2 regions of the Rhodopseudomonas julia genome follow, and region 1 is predicted to be linked to the other one. Evidence: predicted binding sites of a transcription regulator. Region 1 holds the regulator's gene; the other holds the start of a gene.
What was found. The regulator LexA, encoded in region 1, represses DNA repair genes until DNA is damaged. The targets are predictions, from matches to a motif close to TGTTCNNNNTGTGTTCNG.

Region 1 (7,650 bases):
AATCGGGAAAGACGTGCAAAGCGCCGAGGGTGTGACGCGAACTGCCTCGCAGCAGCCCGACAGCCCCCTCAGCCCGAATGCCGTCGCACAAGCCTTCGCCGGTCCGCAGAATCACGTGGCCAATGCAGAAGGCAAAGATCCCCAGAACCGGGTCCTCCTGCACGTCGACAGCGTGACGGTGCCTGCTTATTTCGAGGAAGCGGCGGGGGCGACGCAATTGCGGGAGAGCCTTGGGCAAGCCATCGCGGGCGACCTGTTGCAGGCCTATAATGCCCATCTCATCGATGAGCGATCGATCTCCGTCAATCAGGCGATCTACGGGCAGATCGTCGGAGAAAGCCAGCAATAACATGCAAGTCGAGCCAGCCTTCGGCGCCTTCGAGCAGCTTTACGGCGAGGGCAAAGCGCAACTGCTTTACACTCGTTTGGTCGCCGATCTTGAGACACCCGTCTCCGCATTTCTGAAGCTCGCCGCCGGGCGCGCCAATTCCTTCCTCCTGGAATCGGTTGAAGGCGGTGCCGTACGGGGGCGCTATTCGATGATCGGCCTTCAGCCCGACCTCATCTTCCGGGCGGAGGGAAGCCAGGCCGCGATCGCACGCGCGCCCGATCTTGAGGACTTTGTGCCACTCGACGAGCCGCCCCTTCAGGCGCTGCGTACGCTCCTTGCCGAAAGCCGGGTCGATGTGCCGGAAGGTCTGCCTTCGATGGGCGCCGGTGTCTTCGGCTATCTCGGCTATGACATGGTCCGTCAGATGGAGCGTTTGCCGAACGTTCCACCGGACAGTCTGAACCTGCCAGATGCCGTTTTGATGCGTCCCCAGGCCGTCGTCGTCTTCGATGCGGTCAAGGACGAGCTCACCGTCGTCACGCCCGTCAGGCCGACCCAAGGCGTCGCGGCGCGCGCGGCGTATGAGACGGCCGTCAACCTGCTTACGGAGATCGTCGACGCGCTCGATCGACCGCTGGAGCGCGGCGTCGAAACTGCCGACGTGCCGCTCGCGTCAGAGACAACCTCAAACACCACGCCAGAAGCGTACAAGGAGAAGGTTCGCCGCGCGAAGGAATACATCGCCGCCGGAGACATTTTTCAGGTGGTGCTGTCGCAGCGTTTCGAAACGGCCTTCCCGCTTCCAGCCTTCTCGCTCTACCGCGCGCTGCGGCGGGTCAATCCGGCACCATTTCTGTATTTTCTTGATTTCGGCGGCTTCTCCATCGTCGGCTCAAGCCCTGAAATCCTGGTGCGGGCGCGCGCCGGCAAGGTCACCATCCGGCCGATCGCCGGTACCCGTCCGCGCGGCGCCACTTCGGCGGAGGATAAGCGCCTCGGCGAAGAGCTTCTGGCAGACCCGAAAGAACTTGCGGAGCATCTCATGCTCCTCGATCTCGGCCGCAACGATGTCGGGCGGGTCGCCGAGATCGGTTCGGTGCACGTGACCGACAAGTTCTTCCTCGAGCATTACAGCCAGGTGATGCACATCGTCTCCAACGTGGAAGGTGACCTGCGCAAAGATTGCGACGCAATCGATGCGCTCGCGGGCGGGTTTCCGGCTGGCACCGTTTCAGGAGCACCAAAGATTCGGGCGATGCAGATCATCGACGAATTGGAAGAATCGAAGCGCGGCCCTTACGCCGGCTGCGTTGGCTATTTCACCGCCGACGGCGACATGGATACCTGCATCGTCTTGAGAACCGCGGTCGTCAAAGACGACACCATCTATGTTCAGGCCGGGGCCGGGATCGTCGCCGATTCCGACCCGGATTCAGAACAGGCGGAATGCGTGAACAAGGCGAAAGCGCTGTTTCGGGCCGCCGAAGAAGCGCGCCGCTTCGCCAATCAGGCCGGGCGCGGGCAATAGCTCATCTCTGTGCGAGTGAGCAGCCGCTTGCATCCGTGCGGCGCGGCGTTTCTTGACCGCCGCGCCCTGCCCGCCTAATCCGTGCAGATGACAGACAAACGCGAGCCGCCCATGCTCATCGTCATCGACAACTACGATTCTTTCACCTGGAATCTCGTGCATTACCTTGGCGAACTCGGCGCCGAGACGAAGGTTCTGCGCAATGACGAATGGTCGACGGAAGATGTGCTCGCCGCAAAGCCCGAAGGCATCATTCTGTCTCCTGGCCCGTGCACACCGAATGAAGCCGGCATTTCGCTCGACTTGATCAAGAAGGCGAACGGCCAGATGCCGATCTTCGGCGTGTGCCTTGGCCATCAAGCCATCGGTCAGGCCTATGGCGGCGACGTCGTGCGCGCGCCGTCCCTCATGCATGGCAAGCTCTCCCTCATCGAACATGAGGGCGCGGGCGTGTTCCACGGCATCAACGGACCTTTCCAGGCAACCCGCTATCACTCTCTCACCATCTTGCCGGAAAGTATGCCGGAAAGCCTTGAGGTGACAGCTCACACGGCCGATGGCGTGATCATGGGCGTGCAGCACCGGTCTCATCCGGTCTACGGGGTGCAGTTTCATCCCGAGAGCATCGCCTCCGAACACGGTCATCGCATCCTGGACAATTTCCTGAAACTCGCCGCAAGCTTCCGTCAGACGACGGGCGCGGCAGATGCCAGCCCCAAGGTGCTCTCATGAGCGATCTCAAGCCGCTGATTGCCAAGCTTGCCAACCGCGAAAGCCTGACCGAAGCCGAAGCGCAGCAAGCCTTCGACGTGATGATGTCGGGCGAAGCGACGCCGACGCAGATCGGTGCCGTTTTGATGGGCCTCAGAGTCCGCGGCGAGACGATCGAGGAGATCGCCGGCGCGGTCACCTCCATGCGCTCTCGCATGACGCCGGTCGAGGCTCCCGAAGGCGCCATCGATATCGTCGGCACGGGCGGCGACGCCTCCGGCACGTACAACATCTCGACGGGTGCAGCACTTGTCGTGGCCGGCGTCGGCGTTCCGGTCGCCAAACACGGCAACCGTGCCCTCTCCTCGCGCTCCGGTGCCGCCGACTGCCTCATGGCACTCGGCGTCAATGTCGATCTCAAACCCGATGGCATTGCCCGCTGTATCCGTGAGGCCGGGATCGGCTTCATGTTCGCGCCGAACCATCATGCCGCCATGCGCCATGTCGGTCCCTCACGCGTCGAAATCGGCACGCGGACGATCTTCAATATCCTCGGCCCTCTCGCCAACCCGGCCAAAGTGAAGCGCTACATGCTCGGCGTCTACTCCAAGGAGTGGGTCGAACCCATTGCCAATGCTTTGAAAAACCTGGGTGCAGAAACGGCCTGGGTGGTGCACGGAACCTATGGCGATGCGGGCGGTATCGACGAGGTTTCGACCACCGGGCGCACCTATGTGGCGGAGCTCAAGGAGGGGCATGTCCGCACATTCGAGATCTATCCGCAGGAGTTCGATGTCAAAGAAGCCCTGCCGGAGGATCTGAAAGGTGGAACGGCGGAGGAAAATGCCGCCGCCCTGAGCGCTCTCCTCGATGGCGAGATCGGCCCTTACCGCGATGTCGTCGTCGCCAACGCGGCAGCCGCTTTGATTGTCGCCGGCAAGTCCGAGCTCGTCGAGGAAGCCGCCGACATGGCCGAAGAATCGATCGATTCCGGCAAAGCGAAGAAAGCGCTCGAAGCGCTCATTCGTGTTTCCAATGAAGCGGCGTCAGCCTCGTGAACGACATCCTCAAGAAAATCGAAGCCTACAAGCGGCAAGAGATCGAGACCGCGGAGGCTGCCGTCCCGCTTCAGGAGCTCCGGGCTCGTCTTGCCGATCAGGAAGCGCCGCGAGGCTTTCTAGCGGCTCTGCAACGCAAGGCGGAGGCGCGCCAGCCCGGTCTCATCGCCGAGATCAAAAAAGCGAGCCCGTCGAAGGGATTGATCAGGCCGGATTTCAATCCGCCTGAACTCGCGCAAGCCTATCAGGCAGGCGGCGCGGCCTGCCTTTCTGTTCTGACCGATGCTCCGTCTTTTCAGGGCGCGCCCGAATTCCTGACCTCGGCACGAGCGGCCGTGTCGCTGCCGGCGCTGCGTAAGGACTTCATGTTCACGCCTTACCAGGTGGCCGAGGCGCGCGCCTGGGGCGCCGATTGCATCTTGATCATCATGGCTGCCGTCTCCGACGACGAAGCGAGAGCGCTCGAAGACAGCGCCTTCGAATACGGCATGGATGTCCTTCTCGAAGTCCATAACGAGGCGGAGCTTGAGCGTGCACTCGCCCTCGCTTCGCCGATGATCGGCATCAACAACCGCGACCTGCGCAGCTTTCACACCGATCTCACGACATCGGAGAGGCTTGCGAAATTGATTCCGGAAGACCGCCTAATTGTTGGAGAAAGCGGTATTTTTTCGCCGATGGATATCGCCCGGTTGAAGGCCTCCCGCATCCATGCCTTCCTCGTCGGCGAAAGCCTGATGCGCTCAGACGATGTCGTCGAGGCGACCCGTCAGCTTCTTGCCTCACCGGCCCCACAGGACGCCGAATGAAGGATCACCTCACCCATCTTTCCGAAGATGGGCGCGCGGAAATGGTCGATGTCGGGGACAAGGCCGTCACCATGCGGGTGGCCGTCGCGAGCGGATGCGTGCACATGGCGGCACAGACGCTGCGCCTGATCGTCGACGGGGACATGAAGAAGGGCGACGTCATCGCGACGGCGCGCATCGCCGGCGTGATGGCAGCGAAGCGCACCTCAGACCTCATCCCGCTTTGTCATCCTTTGGCGTTATCGAAGATCGCTGTCGATATTCTCCCGGATAAGGAGCTGCCGGGGCTGCGGGTGCGCGCGATGGCAAGGGTCGAAGCCAAGACGGGCGTCGAAATGGAAGCACTCACAGCGGTTTCGGTCGCCTGTCTCACCATCTACGACATGGCGAAGGCCGTCGATCGCGGCATGACGATTTCGGATATCCGCCTTGAGGAAAAGAGCGGTGGCGCTTCCGGCGATTGGCGTTCGGACAGATGAGTTTGATTTCCGTCGAGGATGCCGTTGCCCGCATGCTCGCAGGCGTCACGCGACGGGGTGAAGACACCGTTCCCCTGGCGAAGGCGCGCGGTCGCGTGCTTGCATGCGATCTCTCCGCAAAGCGCAACCAACCGCCGTTCCGTGCCTCCGCAATGGATGGATATGCCGTCCGCGCGGAAGATACCGCCGCCGGCGCAGTGCTGCGCCAGATCGGCGAAGCACGCGCAGGATCGCATTTTTCCGGCACGATCGGCACGGGCGAAACGGTCCGGATTTTCACCGGTGCACCGGTGCCCGCCGGAGCGAACGCCATCCTCATTCAAGAAAATGCCAGAGCCGACGGCGAGTGCATCGAAGTTCTGGAGCCAGTGGCGGCGGGCCGACACATTCGCGCCGCGGCATTCGACTTCCGAGAGGGCGAAACGCTGCTTCCTGCCGGGCGTCGGATCGGGACCCGCGAGACGGCGCTTGCCGCCGCCATGAACCATGCCGTCATTGCGGTCGCGCAGAGACCGATTGTGGCCATTCTTTCCACCGGCGACGAACTCGTCGAGCCCGGAGAAGAACCGGGGCCCGATCAGATCGTTTCGTCGAACGGCATGGCGATCGCCGCGATGGTCGCGGCCTGTGGCGGTGTCGCGCGGGACCTCGGTGTCGTCATCGACGACAAACAGGCGATTGTGGATGCCGCAGCGGGGGCGAAAGACGCGGATATCCTGGTGGTGATCGGCGGTGCTTCGGTCGGAGATCACGACCTCGTCCAGCCGGCGCTCTCCGAGAAAGGTCTGAAGGTCGATTTCTGGCGGGTCGCCATGCGACCGGGCAAACCGGTCATGTTCGGTACGCTCGGGCGCACCCGGGTACTCGGCCTACCTGGAAATCCCGTCTCTGCCCTCATCTGCGCGCTCGTTTTTTTGAAGCCGCTTATCGCGGCAATGCAGGGCGCCGAAGGTACCGAGCAAACGAGGCTGTTGCCGCTTGCAGCAGCGTTGCCCGAGGTCGGTGACCGCCAACAATATTTGCGCGCGCGCTTCATCGATTGCCTGGGGCGAACGGCCGTCACCGTCGCCGACGACCAGGATTCGTCGCTTCTTGCGACGCTTGCCCGTTGCGACGCCCTCATCATCCGTCCTCCCTTTGCTCCGGAGGCCAAGGCGGGCGATGTGGTTTCCGTCATAGATCTCGCGCAAGCCCTCTCGTAACCCGCGCGGCGCTCCCCGAGGCTTGTGGAACACGCCATGAACAGGTAGTGTGCGTTCGTGATTTGTACACGAGACGCGACTCGCATCGCGAGGGGACGGCAATGCTGACAAAGAAGCAGCTCGAGCTTCTGCTCTTCATCAATGAAAGACTGAAGGAATCGGGCGTGCCGCCCTCGTTCGACGAGATGAAGGACGCGCTCGATCTGAAGTCGAAATCGGGAATCCATCGCCTCATCACAGCCTTGGAAGAGCGTGGCTTCATCAAGCGGCTGCCCAATCGCGCGCGCGCCCTGGAAGTTCTTCGCCTCCCCGATGCGGTCAATCCCAGCTTCGGGCGACCGCAGCAGCGCGGCTTCACCCCGAGCGTGATCGAAGGGCGACTCGGCAAGGCGCCGCAACCGGCTGAGGAAGAAGCGTTCGAAGAGAGCGAGCGCGGCGCAAGCGTCCCGGTCATGGGGCGGATTGCGGCAGGCGTTCCGATCTCCGCCATTCAGAACCAAAGTCATTCCATCGTCGTGCCGCCGGATCTCCTTTCGAAGGGCGAGCATTTTGCACTCGAGGTGCGCGGCGATTCCATGATCGAGGCGGGTATTCTCGACGGGGACACCGTAGTCATCCGCCGCCAGGACAGTGCCGATAGCGGAGATGTCGTCGTTGCGCTGATTGACGACGAAGAAGCGACGTTGAAGCGATTGCGTCGCAAAGGCGCGTCGATTGCGCTCGAAGCCGCCAATCCCGCCTACGAGACCCGCATCTTCGGCCCAGACAGAGTCCGGATCCAGGGCCGCCTCGTGGGGCTTTTGCGCCGCTACTGAGCGCTCGTCGACCTTCCTGGTCTCGACGTCATCTGAGCGCCGGCGGCCCATGCCAGGGTCGCCGGATCGATGGGCGTGACATACGAAGTTCGAGGTGCGGAGTGGCCCTGTCCGGTCCCCTGTGAGCAATAAATAGAGCGTGGGCTCCGTGGGCGGCGAGCGCAGAGCGATCGATGACAAACCGCGCCGCGCAATCTGCGGGCGCGCGCAGTTGTGTCACGATAATCTCGGCGCGATGGCAATCTTCCGAAAAGGCCACAGGATCTGTGACGCGCGACAGGGTCAACCCTTCCGGCATCTCCAGAACGCAGGCTTCGTCATCGCAACGAAAGCCTGGAGCTCCGGCGGGGTCATCTTCCGGCTCTCCCTCGCGCCAGACATCGTGAAGGAAGGAGCCTTGCCGCGCACCGACGACGTGGAGGTGGCCAGAAACGTCGCGGGCTGCAACCGCCCTGCCCGCCTCGTCCACCAGAACGTCGGGCTCGGCGCCGAGCAGCCAGGCAAGGAATGTCCCCACCAGAAGCGGCGCTATACCGTAGAGGCGGAGCTGCGAGCGCCACAGGCTGAGCCACAGAATCCCCCCGCTCATCAGCATGAGCGCGATTGCAGGAAACGGTGGGACAAGAACCGTGGCGCCGGGCAGTGACGCCACAAAATGCGCCGAGGCGAGGACGAGATCGATGCCCCATGCCATGACGGTCAACGGCAACACTTCCA
Region 2 (7,650 bases), 800 kb from region 1:
GCCGATCCCGGGCGGGGCGATGGAAGAGATCGAGGAGCTTGCCGTCACCGATCCTGAGGCGGCGCTTGCAACCGTCGAGGTGCATCGTGCGGCTTTTGCTGCGCGTGGACTTGAGGATGCCTTTGCACGCGCGATCGGCGTCGTCGTGCAGCCGGGCGTCGAATACGGCAACGAGAACATCGTCTTCTACGACCGGGCGAAGGCGGCCTCGTTGAGTGCGGTCCTGTCGAAGATGCCGCAATTCGTCTTCGAGGCGCATTCGACCGATTATCAGCCGGTGGAGCTTCTGGCGGGCCTGGTCGACGATGGCTTTCCGATCCTGAAGGTCGGGCCGGCGCTCACCTTCGCCTATCGCGAGGCGCTTTACGGGCTCGATCAGATTGCGGTCGAGCTCGACGGGCTTTCGCCTGAAGAGACGCTGAAGCACGCGATGGAAGAGGTGCTCGTCGGCGATCCGCGCGAATGGGCGAAATATTACCACGGCAGCGACGCGGAGAAGCGCATCAACCGGCATTTCAGCTATTCCGACCGCATCCGCTATTACTGGCCGCAGCCGAAGGCCGTTGCCGCGGTGACGACGCTTCTGACGCGTCTCAAGGGCCGGCAATTGCCGCTGCCGCTCATCAGTCAGTATCTCGGCGCGCTCTACCCGGCGGTGGCGGACGGACGGCTTGCGGCGACGCCCGAGTCCCTGATCCTCGCCAATATCGACCGCGTCGTGTCCACCTATGCCGCGGCGGCGCGCACACCCGCGGTGTGATTGTTCAGGCGTTGCGGTCTGAGCCGCAGCGTCTTTCCGTGATGATTAAGCCCCCGCCGCGGCGGGGGCTTTTTTCGTAATGGCGTGTGTTCGTCGGCTCAGGCGACTTTGACGATCAGCTTGCCAAAATTCTTGCCTTCCAGAAGGCCGATGAAGGCGTCCGGCGCCCTGTCCAGACCCTCGACGATATCTTCCTTGTAGCGGATGCGTCCGTCCGCGACCCAGCTGCCCATCTCCTTGACGAAGTCCGGCATCTGATCCTTGAATTCCGTCTGGATGAAGCCGCGGATGGTGAGGCTCTTCGTCAGGATATCGCGCATCAAGCCCGGCAGCTTGTCCGGGCCCTCGAACGGGCCGGTGGCGTTGTATTGCGAGACGAGGCCGCAGACGGGCACGCGCGCATAAAAGTTGAGGAGCGGGCGCACGGCCTCGAAGACGGGGCCGCCGACATTTTCGAAATAGACGTCGATGCCGTCCGGGCAAGCGGCCTTCAGATCCTCCGCGAAGCTTTCGGAGCGATGGTCGATTGCCGCGTCGAAGCCGAAGTCTTCCGTGAGCGCCCGGCATTTTTCCGGTCCGCCGGCGATGCCGACGGCGCGCGCGCCCTTGATCTTGGCGATCTGGCCGACGGCGGAGCCGACAGGTCCGGTCGCCGCGGCGACGACGACCGTTTCGCCTTCTTTCGGCTTTCCGAGCGTCAGAAGCCCTGCATAGGCGGTGAAGCCCGGCATGCCGAGGACGCCGACGGCGGTCGTGACGGGCACTTTTTCGGGATCGAGTTTGCGCAGATGAGCGGCCTTTGCGACCGCATGCGTCTGCCAGCCGGAATAGGAGAGGACCATATCGCCGGAGGCAAAGTTAGGGTCGAGGCTTTCCACGACCTCCGCCACAGTCCCACCTTCCATCACGGCGCCGACCTCGACCGGGGCGGCGTAGGATTTCGCCGCGCTCATCCGCCCGCGCATATAGGGATCGAGCGAGAGGTAACGGATCTTGAGGAGGACTTCGCCCTCCTTCGGCGCCGGCACGGGCGCGGTCTCCGTGCGGAAATTCTCTGGCGTCGGCCGGCCCTCGGGGCGTGACGCGAGGAGGATCTGCGTGCTTTCTGTCATGGAATGAACCTGATTGAGATGTGATTGGATGTGTTGCTGCATCTATGCCGCAGGTGTGCCTTGGCGAGGCCTGAGCGGGTCTCAGACGGCATTCGGTGGCGGGATGGAGCCATGCCATTTCGGGGAGGCAGAGGATGACGGCGGTGAAGAAAATCGATTTCGACGTGTCGGATGTGCGGCGCTATCTGGAGCCCGGGCCCGTCGTGCTCGTCTCGTCCGCCCATCGGGGCGCGCACGACATCATGACGATGGGCTGGCACACGATCATGGAATTTTCGCCCTCTCTCGTCGGCTGCATGATCTCCGCCGGCAACCATTCCTTCGAGCTCATCCGTGCGAGCGGCGAATGCGTCATCAATCTGCCGACGACGGCGCTCACCGATACCGTCGTCAAGATCGGCAACACCTCCGGAGAGCGGATCGACAAGTTCGAGGAGTTCGGTCTGACGGCCGAGGCTGCCGAGATGGTGGGCGCGCCGATGATCGGCGAATGCCACGCCAATTTCGAATGCCGGCTGTTCGAGGATGCGCTCGTCGGGCGCTACAATTTCTTCGTCTTCGAGGTGGTGAAGGCGCATGTGGCGCCGGAGCCGGAACATCCCGAGACGCTGCATTACAAGGGCGGCGGCATCTTCATGGTCTCCGGCGAAATCATCGACAAGAGCGCGCTCTTCCGTCCGGGCATGCTGTGAGGGGATGATGAGGCAGGCGGACCTTTCCTGCGCGCTCGATTTTCTGCGCGCGGCGGAGCGGCTCAAGGACACGTTCCGCTCAGGCTTTACGGCGGAGGGGCGGCCGGAGAGCACCGCCGCGCACACCTGGCGGCTCGCCCTGATGGCGATCGTCTTCGAGAAAGATCTCGGCGAAATCGACTTCGGCCATCTCCTCAAGATCCTCATCGTGCACGATCTCGCCGAAGCCCTCTCAGGCGACGTGCCGGCGGTTGCGCAAATGCCGGGCGAGGAGAAGGCGGCGCAGGAGCGCGCCGATCTTATGGAACTGACCGCACCGCTCGATCCGCCGCGGCGGCAGACGATCCTCGATCTCTGGGAGGAGTATGAGGCGGGGGCGACGCCGGAGGCGCGGCTCGCCAAGGGGCTCGATAAGCTCGAGACGATCCTGCAGCACAATCAAGGGCTTAATCCACCCGACTTCGATTATCGATTCAATCTCGCTTATGGCCGCAGCGCCACCGATGCTCATCCTTTGCTTCAAGAGATCCGCGCGGTGCTGGACGCGGAGACGGAGGCGCGGGCCGAAAATTCCTGAATCGATTGAAGCCGATGGGCCGAGCTTCGGAGATCGTGATTCAGACACGGCGTTGGTTTCTCGCCGCATAACAGTATTGCGAACAAAAGAAGAACATGGCATCATCCCGGCATGGATGAGAAGCTCGCAACCAAGCTCGGCATTCTGGCGGACGCGGCCAAATATGACGTGTCCTGCGCCTCGTCGGGCGCGCCGAAGCGCAAGGCTGGCAAGAACGGGCTCGGCGCGACGGCGCCGTCCGGCATTTGCCACGCCTTCACGCCGGACGGGCGCTGCGTCTCGCTTCTGAAAATCCTTCTGACGAATTACTGCCTGTTCGACTGCGCCTATTGCATCAACCGGCGTTCCTCGAACGTGCCGCGGGCGCGTTTTTCGGTCGAGGAGGTGGTGCGGCTCACGCTCGAATTCTACAAACGCAACTATATCGAAGGCCTGTTTTTATCCTCCGGCATTGCGCGCTCGCCCGACCGGACGATGGAAGAAATGATGCGGGTGGCGAAGACGCTCCGGCGCGTTCACGGATTTCAGGGCTATATCCATCTCAAGGCCATTCCCGAGGCGAGCCCGTGGCTGATCGAAGAGGCGGGGCGGTACGCCGACCGGTTGTCGATCAATCTGGAGCTTGCGAGCGGGGCGAGCCTGAAAACGCTCGCGCCGGAAAAGAACGACCGGACGATCACTCACGCCATGGGGCAGATGCATGAGCGCATCTTGGAGGCGCGCGACGAGCGACGGCGTTTCTCTCCGGCCGGACAGAGCACGCAGGTGATCGTCGGGGCGGACGATGTGAAGGATGCTGCGATCATTCGCACGAGCGCCAGGCTCTACGGCGATTACGCGTTGAAGCGGGTCTATTATTCCGCCTTCAGCCCGATCCCCGAGGCGAGCGTCCTTCTGCCGGCGAAGGCGCCGCCGCTTCGCCGGGAAAACCGGCTTTATCAGGCGGACTGGCTGATGCGGTTTTACGGGTTTTCGGCCGACGAGGTCGCCGACAGCGGCGAGGACGGCATGCTGGCGCTCGATGTCGATCCGAAGCTTGCCTGGGCGCTGAAGCATCGCGAGCGCTTTCCCGTCGACGTCAATTGCGCGGAGCGGGAGATGCTTTTGCGGGTGCCGGGGCTCGGGCAGAGGGCCGTGGAGCGCATTCTCACCTCGCGCCGGCACCAGAAGCTGCGACTTCCAGATCTCGCGCGGCTGACGGCGGGCCTGAAACGGGCGCTGCCGTTTCTCGTCACGCCGGACCACCGGCCCGTCTCCCTCATCGACCGGCTCGATCTGCGGCAAAGGCTCGCCGAGCCGGCCCAGCAAATGAGCCTGTTCTGATGGCCCGCGTCCGCATCGATATGAAGGCGGGGGCGGATCTCGACGGTTTCCGCAAGGCATTGCGCGCCCTCGTACGCGACGGGGTCGCGCCCGACGATGTCGTCTTCGCGGCCGAGGGCGCGCAGGATCTCTTTGGTGAGCCGTTTGTCGGTGAGGCGCCGCCGGTCGCCCTGCCGCGTGTGGTGACGCGGCTCATCGCCGATGTCGTCTGCCACCGCGACCACGAACGCTATGGGCTTCTCTATCGGCTCGTCTGGAGAGTTCTGCACGGCGAGCGAGCGCTTCTCGAGGTGGCGAGCGATCCGCTCGTCTGCCGTCTTGCGCGCATGCAGCAGGAGGTGCGGCGCGACATCCATCATATGCATGGTTTTCTACGCTTTCGCCGTGTGGTGACGAAGGGGGGCGTGACGGAGAGTGAGACTGAAGGCTCTGGCATCGAGGACAAGGAACGCTTCGTCGCCTATTTCGAGCCGGGGCATTTCACCTTGGTTGCAGCTGCGCCCTTCTTCACCGAGCGCTTCGCCAATATGGCCTGGTCGATCCTGACGCCCGATGGCTCGCTGCATTGGGACGGCAAAGAGCTTGTCGAAGGGCCGCCGGCGCGCCGCGACCCGGCCGCTGCCGGCGACGGTTTCGAAGAGGGGTGGCGGACCTATTATGCGGCCACGTTCAATCCGGCGCGGGCCAATCCCAAATTGATGGCGCAGCATATGCCGCGGCGCTACTGGGCCGACATGCCGGAGGTGGCGGCGATCCCGGAACTCGTCAGCTCCGCGCCGGCGCGGGTGCGCGAGATGATCGCGCGCGAGGCAGCCGCGTCGCCCAAGCGCGCGCCGGAGAAGGCGCTCCAGAAAATGCGTGAGGATCGTCCGAAGAGCCTGCAAGACCTCAACGCATTGATTGCCGCCTCGGAGCCGCTGGTGTCGGGGGCGACACGCGCGGTGCTCGGCGAGGGCCCTCTAAATGCCGACATCGTCTTCGTCGGCGAGCAGCCGGGCGATCAGGAGGACCGCGAGGGCCGGCCCTTCGTCGGACCGGCCGGCCAGCTTCTCGACCGGGCGCTGGCGGAGGCTGGGATCGAGCGCGGCTCGGTTTATCTCACCAATGCCGTGAAGCACTTCAAATTCGAGATGCGCGGCAAGCGCCGCATCCACCAAAAGCCAAGTGTGTCGGAGGTGAAGCATTACCGCTGGTGGCTGATGGCGGAGCTCGAATTTCTGTCACCGCGCCTCGTCGTGGCGCTCGGCGGAACGGCGGCGTTGGCGCTTTCAGGCCGACAGGTTTCGGTGACGAAGACGCGGGGCCGGCAGGAGTTTCCACCGTTTGCCGGCTTTCTCACAGTGCACCCGGCCTATCTCCTGCGGTTGCCGGATGCGGAGGCCAAGGCGAGTGCCTACCGTGCCTTCGTCGACGACCTTCGGCAGGTGCGTGTGATTGCGGGGAAGAGACGGGAGGCGGCCTGAGGAAACGGGTTGAGGCGGCGGCTCAGAGATAGGGGAGACCGTGGGCGATCAGCGGTGCGACGAGGACGTTCAAAAGGCCGACGAGCACCATGACGAGGCCGGCGACGGAGCCTTCTTCGTGGCCGATCTCGTGGGCCTTGGCGGTGCCGCTCGCATGGGCTGCGACGCCGAAAAGGGCGCCGCGGGCGAGCGCCGATTTGACCGGCAGGATCGTCAGCATCAATTCGCCGAGGATGGCGCCGAAGACACCGGTCAGGACGACGAAGACGGCGGTCAGATCGGGGGCGCCGCCGATGTCGGAGGAGACGACCATGGCAAAGGGCGTGGAAACGGAGCGTGGCAGAAGGCTGAGGCGCAGGGCGTCGTCGAGACCGACGAGGCTTGCAAAGGTCCAGCCGGAGAGAATGGCCGTGGCGGTGCCCGCCAGCATGCCGACGACGAGGACCGGCCAGTGGCGCGCGATCAGGGCGCGCTGCTCGTAGATCGGCACGGCGAAGGCGACCATGGCCGGGCCGAGCAGGCTGACGAGCCAGCCGGTGGAGCGGATATAATCGCGGTAGGTCTCGTCGGCGGTGACGACGATCAGGATGAGAAGCGCCGGGGTGATCGCGAGCGGCATCAAAAAAGGCTGCCGCCAGCGCAGATAGATGCGCTTTGCCAGAAAATAGGTGCCGATCGTCAGAGCCGACCAGAAGAGGCCGTGGAGCAGGATTTCACTCGAAGAGAGCATTGCGGTCCTCCGCGGCCAGGCGGCGGCGATAATAGAGGTCCGCCGTCAGCGCCGTGACCGCCATGACGGAGGCTGTTCCCGCCAGGATGACGAAGAGGATCTTGAGGCCGAGCAAGCCGACGAATTCGCGGTGATCGACGACGGCGAGGACGGCCGGCACGAAGAACAGGATCATCTCCGCCAGAAACCACTGGGCGCCGCGGCGCATGCTGAAAAGGCTGAGACGGCCGGAGATCAAAAGCGCGAGGACGAGCGCCATGCCGACGATGCCGCCGGGCACGGGAAGCCCCGCAAGGCGCACGATCGTCTCACCGATCCCCCAAAACACGAAGATCGCCGCGATCTGTGCAAGACGGCTGTTGTGAAGGCTGCGGCGGAAGCGAAGCGCGAGGCTGCGGGGGGTCATCGATCTCTCCTGGAAGGAGCGGCATATAGTTGCACCTGATCGATCGACAAAATGAATTGACTGAATGGACTTCATTCCATATCGGAATGTCATGGAATTTCGCAATCTGCGGGCCTTTGTCGAGGTGGTCCGTCAAGGCGGTTTCACGCCCGCCGCGAAGGCGCTTTTCGCCACGCAATCGACGATCTCAAAGGCCGTGCGGCAGCTCGAAGACGAGATCGGCCTGCCGCTTCTCGATCGCATCGGCCATCGCAGCCACCTGACCGCGCCGGGCGAGGTGGTCTATCGAAGAGCCGTGAAGCTTCTGGCAGAGCGCGAAGATCTCGCGCGCGAGCTCGACGAGATCCGCGGCCTGAAGCAGGGGTCTTTGTCTCTCGGCCTGCCGCCGGTGGCGAGCAGCGCGTTGTTTGCGCCCCTGTTCGCGATCTATCGCCAGCGCTTTCCGGGCATCGATGTGCGCCTCGTCGAGCATGGCAGCGACCGGCTGGAGGAGATGCTGCGGACGGGCGAAATCGAAATGGCCGCCTCGCTTCTTCCTTTCGGGGAGGATTTTGAATGGCAGGGCGTGCGGCGCGAGCCGCTGATGG

Region 2: the regulator LexA is predicted to act here: its motif matches at 3,220-3,237, upstream of J2R99_RS11985 (putative DNA modification/repair radical SAM protein).

Annotation. Positions count from the first base shown of each region.
Region 1 is NZ_JAUSUK010000002.1:1,393,312-1,400,961, forward strand. Features, by position in the region: gene J2R99_RS15810 (peptidylprolyl isomerase) at 1-349, shown strand, start outside; gene trpE (anthranilate synthase component I) at 351-1,859, shown strand; gene J2R99_RS15820 (anthranilate synthase component II) at 1,971-2,591, shown strand; gene trpD (anthranilate phosphoribosyltransferase) at 2,588-3,628, shown strand; gene trpC (indole-3-glycerol phosphate synthase TrpC) at 3,625-4,437, shown strand; gene moaC (cyclic pyranopterin monophosphate synthase MoaC) at 4,434-4,916, shown strand; gene J2R99_RS15840 (molybdopterin molybdotransferase MoeA) at 4,913-6,118, shown strand; gene lexA (transcriptional repressor LexA) at 6,220-6,933, shown strand; gene J2R99_RS15850 (ComEC/Rec2 family competence protein) at 6,962-7,650, opposite strand, start outside.
Region 2 is NZ_JAUSUK010000002.1:594,477-602,126, forward strand. Features, by position in the region: gene J2R99_RS11965 (D-tagatose-bisphosphate aldolase, class II, non-catalytic subunit) at 1-760, shown strand, start outside; gene curA (NADPH-dependent curcumin/dihydrocurcumin reductase) at 859-1,872, opposite strand; gene J2R99_RS11975 (flavin reductase family protein) at 2,007-2,564, shown strand; gene J2R99_RS11980 (HD domain-containing protein) at 2,569-3,141, shown strand; gene J2R99_RS11985 (putative DNA modification/repair radical SAM protein) at 3,253-4,464, shown strand; gene J2R99_RS11990 (UdgX family uracil-DNA binding protein) at 4,464-5,927, shown strand; gene J2R99_RS11995 (LrgB family protein) at 5,950-6,657, opposite strand; gene J2R99_RS12000 (CidA/LrgA family protein) at 6,641-7,063, opposite strand; gene J2R99_RS12005 (LysR family transcriptional regulator) at 7,155-7,650, shown strand, end outside.